3 regions of the Megasphaera vaginalis (ex Bordigoni et al. 2020) genome follow, and region 1 is predicted to be linked to each of the others. Evidence: riboswitches for the same ligand, from Rfam matches in the RefSeq annotation. Region 1 holds a riboswitch; each other region holds the start of a gene.
What was found. Region 1 has a riboswitch for ZMP and ZTP ahead of C0977_RS00775 (phosphoribosylaminoimidazolecarboxamide formyltransferase). Riboswitches for the same ligand answer to the same signal wherever they lie in the genome.
Positions count from the first base shown of each region.

Region 1 (2,268 bases):
ATTCCCTGCCAGGCGCGTACAGTGGACGCGCGACTGCTGTCCGGCGCCGACGCCGATCGTCATGCCGTCTTTAACATAGCAAACCGAATTTGACTGCGTATATTTCAAGGTAATCAACGCCACGAGCAAATCACGCTGCGCGCTTTCGGGAATCTCTTTGTTGCGCGTCGGCCGAACGGCAAAAAGATCCTTTGTAATGACCGCGTTATTGCGGTCCTGCTCAAAGGTAACGCCGAAGACCTCTTTATGCTCCGGCACTGCAGGCACATAAGCGGCGTCGATCTTCAATACGCAATACGAGCCTTGCCGTTTTTCCTTCAAAATTTTCAACGCTTCTTCCGTATATCCCGGTGCGATAACGCCGTCTGAAACTTCCCGTTTCAGCAGCGTCGCCGTCGCGGCGTCGCACGTATCGGAAAGGGCGACGAAATCGCCGTACGAACTCATGCGATCAGCGCCACGGGCACAGGCATAGGCTCCGGCCAACGGCGACAGTTCCAAATCGTCAACGTAATATATCTTTTTCAAGGTATCGCTCATTTCAACAGCCACGGCAGCGCCTGCCGGACTGACATGCTTGAACGAGGCCGCAGCCGGCAGTCCTGTCGCTGCTTTCAGTTCTTTAACTAATTGGTAGCTGTTCAGCGCATCGAGCAAATTGATATAGCCGGGACGGCCGTTCATAACTTCAAGCGGCAAGTCGTCGCCGTTTTTCATATACACTCTCGCCGCCTTCTGATTGGGATTGCATCCGTATTTCAATTGCAGTTCTTTCATCGTCATTTCCTCCTGGGAATAAAAAAAAACACCGACACTCCCGGACTCATTTGCCCAGACGGTCGGCTTTTTATCGATCATGCTCCCTGTGGTCAGCCCACTTCCGTCAGTCACATGATTCCTTTTTCATTATACAAACTGGCTCGCAGCCTTGTCAACAGACGGATTTTACTCGACGACATCACGAACGGTAATCTTCAGAATGTCGACGGACATGCCTGTCGTATACTCGATGTCGTCCTGCAGCGAACAGCGGATCCGCTGCATCAGCGTCTTAATATGGACGCCGTACCGGACGGTAACGCCCAAAACGACGGCCAGTCCGTTGCTGCCCGGCACATAATTCTTCGCCACCTTGACGCGGTTTACCTTGACGATACCGTCGATCCCGGCCAAACAATGACGGATCAGAGCGAAAAAGACGTCATCAGAAAAGATGAGCTTACCGTAATAACTGAAGATCGGTCTGACAACGGACTGTTCGAAATCAGGTCCTTTTTTGCCGCTCCGGTTGTGGAGAAACGAACGGATCGGATCGAGGAGATAACCGTGAAAATGGGATTTCAATTCCATTGTCGGCACGGGAATGATATGTTTTCCCTCCGCTTTGCGGATGGCTCTGGCTTTGGCGATCTCGGCGGCGCAGGAAACCTCTTCAATCCGGATATACGCATCGACAGGCGGCAAATACAAGGCTTCGCGGATGCGCTGCACCATGTGCTTCGATGTCCCCAGGATCAACAGTTTTTCCGGCTTTACCCGGCTCAGCGCCTCGCGGACGGCTGCGGCGTGAGACGGCTCAAGAAAGATGGCGCAGCGAACGGCGCGCATGCGATTGGTCTCATCTTTTGCGGAACGGCCGGCAATAATGCGGTTCTGATAGATGAGAAGACCGTCGTCAATGATGCTGTCAATATGATTGTCATAAGCGACAACCAGCGCATGATGGCTTTTGCCGGTGCCGCTGGGGCCGATAAATCCGATAATTTTCATTTTCTCATCCTTTATAAGAAAGGAGCGGCTGCAACGGCGCCGCATCAAAGGAAAAAACGCCGAGACCGTCAGGGTAGCGGCCGATCGTGCCGTGGTAATCGGAACCGCCGCTGACCAGCCAATCCTTTTCCCGCGCAATGCCGAGAAATTCGTCATACCGGCCCCGATTCTTCGGATGATATACCTCTATGCCGTCGAAGGGATGCTGCAAGACCTGCGGCAAGGCCGCTTTAAGCAGAGACGGGTGCGCTAAAAAGGACAGACCGCCGGCACGATGAATGATTTCAATGCAGGCGTCGATATCGTAACGATCATAGGGAACGTAAGCCGGGCCGTTACGGGAAAGGATCCTTTCAAAGACCGCAGAAACTGACGAAAAATAGCCTTTTTCCACCAACATAGCCGCAATATGCGGTCTGCCGACAGTACCGCCGCGCCGCAGTATATCATTGACAACGGTAAGATCAAGCGCATAGCCGAGAGCCGTGCATTTCTCAA
Region 1 is NZ_OEQB01000001.1:173,706-175,973, forward strand. Features, by position in the region: gene C0977_RS00775 (phosphoribosylaminoimidazolecarboxamide formyltransferase) at 1-777, opposite strand, end outside; ZMP/ZTP riboswitch at 823-901, opposite strand; gene C0977_RS00780 (Asp23/Gls24 family envelope stress response protein) at 946-1,770, opposite strand; gene C0977_RS00785 (PHP domain-containing protein) at 1,775-2,268, opposite strand, start outside.

Region 2 (2,268 bases), on a different contig from region 1:
ATGCCGTTTCCGTACCGATGATGCCGTGACGTGTCTTGTATTTAAGATAAGCCATGACTAAAAAAGCGACGACAAAGCAGCCGGAAAAGAACTGCAAGGTTACGGCGTAGCTGTTGGTCGTTTCTCTGATCCAGGAAAGAAGCAGGGGACCGGCAACTCCGGCAGCGCCCCAAGCCGTCAGGACCCGGCCGTGAATAGCGCTCAGTTCCAAGGTGCCGAAGAGATCGCTGAGATAGGCCGGCATACAGGAAAAGCCGCCGCCATAACAGGTTATGATCAGGAGTACGAGGATCTGAAAACTGAAGGAATTAGTAACGGTTGAAAGCTTATAAAAGGCTGCCACTTCCAAGGCAAAGAACAACAGATACGTATTGGCTCGCCCGATATAGTCGGAAACCGTCGCCCACGCAATGCGGCCGGCGCCGTTCATGAAGCCGATGATCCCGACCATGGACGCTGCCGCCAGCGGTGTCATATGGACGACTTCCTGCGCCATTGGCGACGCAACGGCAAGCAGGGCAATACCACAGGTAATGTTGGTGAAGAAGAGGAACCAAATCGTGTAAAGCTGCCATGTTTTCATCGCTTTTTTGACGGTGAACTGCGGTAGTGCCGCCGCATAGACAGGCCGTTTCCTGCCGCTTTCTTCCAGCACTTTATCCCGAGGTACGATATCACCGGCTGCAGGCGGCGCCAGATAAAGGGACGATGCCGTCATGACGATAAAATAAACGCCGCCGAGAATAACGAAATTCGTCACCAGCCCGAAAGATTCAACAAGAAGTTGCATCACCGGTCCGGCAATCATGCTGGCAAACCCGAAGCCCATAATGGCCAGACCCGTGGCAAAACCGCGATTATGCGGAAACCATTTGACCAACGTCGACACCGGCGTTATATACCCCGTACCGAGGCCGATACCGCCGATAACGCCATAGGCCAGGTAAAGCAGCGGCAGACTGTGCAAATGTAATGCCAACGCCGTGCCGAACATACCGCCGCAAAAAAAGAATGCCGCCAAAAGTCCTGATTTGCGGGGCCCGATCTTCTGAACGAAAGCGCCCAGACAGCCGGCTGAAAGGCCCAAGAACAAAATAGCCAGAGAAAATGTCCACGTCGTTTCTTTCAACGTAAATCCCATGCTCTGCATGATCGGTTTGGTCAGCACACTCCACGCATATACACTGCCGATACAAATGTGAAGTCCCATAGCGGATAAAGCGATAAGCCACCGATTTCTCTTCATACAATACCCCTCTCTCGTACGAAAACGTAAAAAGAGATATAAAAAATACCGACCCTTTCCGGCCAAAGTATACATTCATATCTCTGCCCAGACGGTCGGCTCATACTTTATGCGATACGGTTCATGTGGTTAATTCCACTATCCGTCAGTTCCATATCGGTTTTGTTGTCCTTTTATTATAGGCAGTGACATATACTTTGTCAACATAAACATATACTTGTTCAAAATCCTTTCTTATGATAAGATATAATAAATAATAATTATTTATTGATAAAAAGGAGCGAATCATGATGTATAATACACTTATCATCGGCTTCGGTAAAGCCGGCAAAACATTGGCAGGAAAGTTGGCAGCTAAAGGAGAAAAGGTTGCCCTCATTGAAAAAAGCTCACATATGTACGGCGGTACCTGCATCAATATCGGTTGCATTCCGTCAAAAACCCTATCCGTAGCCGCCGCTGCGGCACCGCATGGCGATTTCAGCGAAAAAGCCGCTTACTATCGCGCTGCTGTAAAGCGCAAAAATAATTTGACCGCCGCCTTGCGTAAGGCAAATTACGACAAGTTAATTGCCGCCGGCGTCGAAGTCATCGACGGGATCGCTTCTTTTGCAGACGCAAACCGCCTAACGGTCAAAAAGAGTGACGGCTCGACAGTAACCTTGTCTGCGGAAAAGATCATCATCAATACGGGCGCCGGCCCCTTTATTCCCCCGATCAAAGGCATAAAAGATAACGCCTTCGTCTATGTCAGTGAAACCATCATGGATCTTGACGTCTTGCCTGAAAAGCTGACGATCATCGGCGGCGGTTATATCGGTCTCGAATTTGCTTCCATGTTTGCCGAATACGGCAGTGAAGTGACTATTCTGCAAGACGCCGACGTATTTCTCGGTCGTGAAGACAGTGATATGGCGCAAGCCATTCTCGCAGTCCTGACCGGACAGGGAATCCGTGTCGAAACCGGCGTTAACGTGACGGAAATAAACGACGGCACGACCCTATATGAAAAGGGCGGACAG
Region 2 is NZ_OEQB01000004.1:64,103-66,370, forward strand. Features, by position in the region: gene C0977_RS06120 (OFA family MFS transporter) at 1-1,246, opposite strand, end outside; ZMP/ZTP riboswitch at 1,325-1,409, opposite strand; gene C0977_RS06125 (FAD-dependent oxidoreductase) at 1,534-2,268, shown strand, end outside.
Region 2: linked by a shared signal. The riboswitch ahead of C0977_RS06120 (OFA family MFS transporter) and the one ahead of C0977_RS00775 (phosphoribosylaminoimidazolecarboxamide formyltransferase) in region 1 are both predicted to bind ZMP and ZTP.

Region 3 (2,268 bases), on a different contig from region 1:
GGTCCTTTTTATTTTGGCGGTGACGGGATATGGTATAATAAAAAAGAAAGGAGAAAAGTGATGCAAACTATTCATTATGTAATGGCAGATCCCAGCGGGAACACGACTATTCTTGTCTTGGATCGAATCGATCGGGCTGATCATAGTGTTGTAGCCGCCAAGTTGCTCGCCTCCGAAGCACTTGAAGCGGAACAGGTTGCTTATCTGACCATGGATCCGGCAGACGGCACTGCTCTTCGCATTGATATGATGGGCGGCGAGTTTTGCGGTAACGCTTCGCGCAGTGCCGCCGCTTATGCCCTGTCCTTGACGAGAGAGGACAAGGGAATGTATCGTGTATCCTGTTCGGGTTGCACTGTGCCGTTAGGTGTTGCCGTTGAGCGTAAAGGGGATGTTTTTCAAGCCGTCATTGATATGCCTCTGCCGGAGTCGGTGGAAGCCGTGCTGATTCCCGTCAATGATTTACCGTACCGGTTTTTCAAGGTGACGTTGCCGGGAATCGTGCATTTCGTTTATTTCGTACAAACCGGCGATAACGTCGATAAGGAAATTTATTGGCAGGCGCTGCGCGAATATGTCTCTACTGACGCCTATGCGGCATACGGGCTAATCATTGTCGATACGCAGGCGCTGACCATGGTTCCTGCCGTCTATGTGGCGGAAACGGATACACGTTACTGGGAACGAAGTTGCGGCAGCGGATCGGCAGCGGCAGCGGCGGCGTTGGCCTGTGTCGGGAGACGGAATGTAGCTTGTACATTGCGCCAGCCGGGCGGCGCAATTGCGATTGCTGCCAAAGTCGATGACGGGGAATTGCAGTCGCTTCGTATCGGCGGAACAGTTGCGCTTTCAGCTGTACAAACGGTGCTTATTGAATAAGCGGACAGGGGCCTTGCAGGGACGGCTGATTGACAAAGACAGATGCCGTTTTGTATAATAAATGCATAGATCATGTGACTGACGGAAGTGGGTTGACCACAGGGAGCATGATCGATGCGAGCCGACCGTCTGGGCAGAGATTCCGGAATGTCGGTATTTTTTTTGCTACTATCGAGGAGCTGACGATGACGATGGAAAAAGTATTGAGTGATATTCAAATCGCGCAACGGACAACGTTGGAACCGATTACGAGCATTGCGGAAAAAGTGGGCTTGACGGCAGATGATTTGGAATTATACGGTAAATACAAGGCAAAGATATCCTTTGACGCGATTCGACGCCTGTCCAAAAACCGGGACGGTAAATTGGTCTTGGTAACGGCAATCAATCCGACACCGGCCGGTGAAGGAAAGTCGATGACGACGATCGGCCTGGCGCAGGCGCTGAATCGCATGGGACATAAGACGATCGTCGCCATGCGCGAGCCGTCTCTCGGCCCCGTTTTCGGGATTAAGGGCGGCGCCGCCGGCGGCGGCTATTCGCAAGTATTGCCGATGGAGGATATCAATCTCCACTTTACCGGCGATATGCATGCCATTACAGCGGCCAATAACCTGCTTGCAGCAGCTATTGATAATCACGTCCATCAGGGAAACTCCCTGCGCATTGATATCCGCCGGGTCGTCTGGAAACGCGTCATGGATATGAATGATCGCGCGCTGCGTAATGTTGTCGTCGCTATGGGGGGAACCGTTTGCGGCTTTCCCAGAGAAGACCACTTCATGATTACCGTCGCTTCGGAAATTATGGCCGTCCTTTGCCTGGCGGAAGATCTGATGGATCTGAAGCGGCGCATGGCGAATATTATCGTCGCCTACGATTTGGACGGGCAGCCTGTTCGGGCCGGCGATCTCGGTGTTGCCGGCGCCATGGCTATTTTGATGAAAGACGCCATCAAGCCCAATCTCGTGCAGACGACGGAAAATACACCGGCGCTGGTTCATGGCGGTCCTTTTGCCAATATTGCGCACGGCTGCAATTCCGTCGTAGCGACGAAACTGGCCATGAAGATGGGGGAAATCACGGTTACCGAAGCCGGTTTCGGCGCCGATCTGGGCGGCGAAAAATTTATGGACATTAAATGCCGGTTTGCCGGTATTAAACCGGATGCCGTCGTGCTCGTAGCAACAATTCGGGCTTTGAAAATGCATGGCGGTGTGAAAAAAAGCGATTTGCAAGTGGAAGATGTGGCCGCTCTGGAAAAAGGGTTTGCCAATCTGGCCAAGCATATTGAAAATATGCGCAAATTTGATGTTCCCGTTCTGGTCAGCATCAACCGCTTCTTGACCGATACGCCGGCGGAAATTGAAAAATTGACCGATCTTTGCC
Region 3 is NZ_OEQB01000003.1:255,813-258,080, reverse strand. Features, by position in the region: gene C0977_RS05490 (hypothetical protein) at 61-879, shown strand; ZMP/ZTP riboswitch at 944-1,021, shown strand; gene C0977_RS05485 (formate--tetrahydrofolate ligase) at 1,071-2,268, shown strand, end outside.
Region 3: linked by a shared signal. The riboswitch ahead of C0977_RS05485 (formate--tetrahydrofolate ligase) and the one ahead of C0977_RS00775 (phosphoribosylaminoimidazolecarboxamide formyltransferase) in region 1 are both predicted to bind ZMP and ZTP.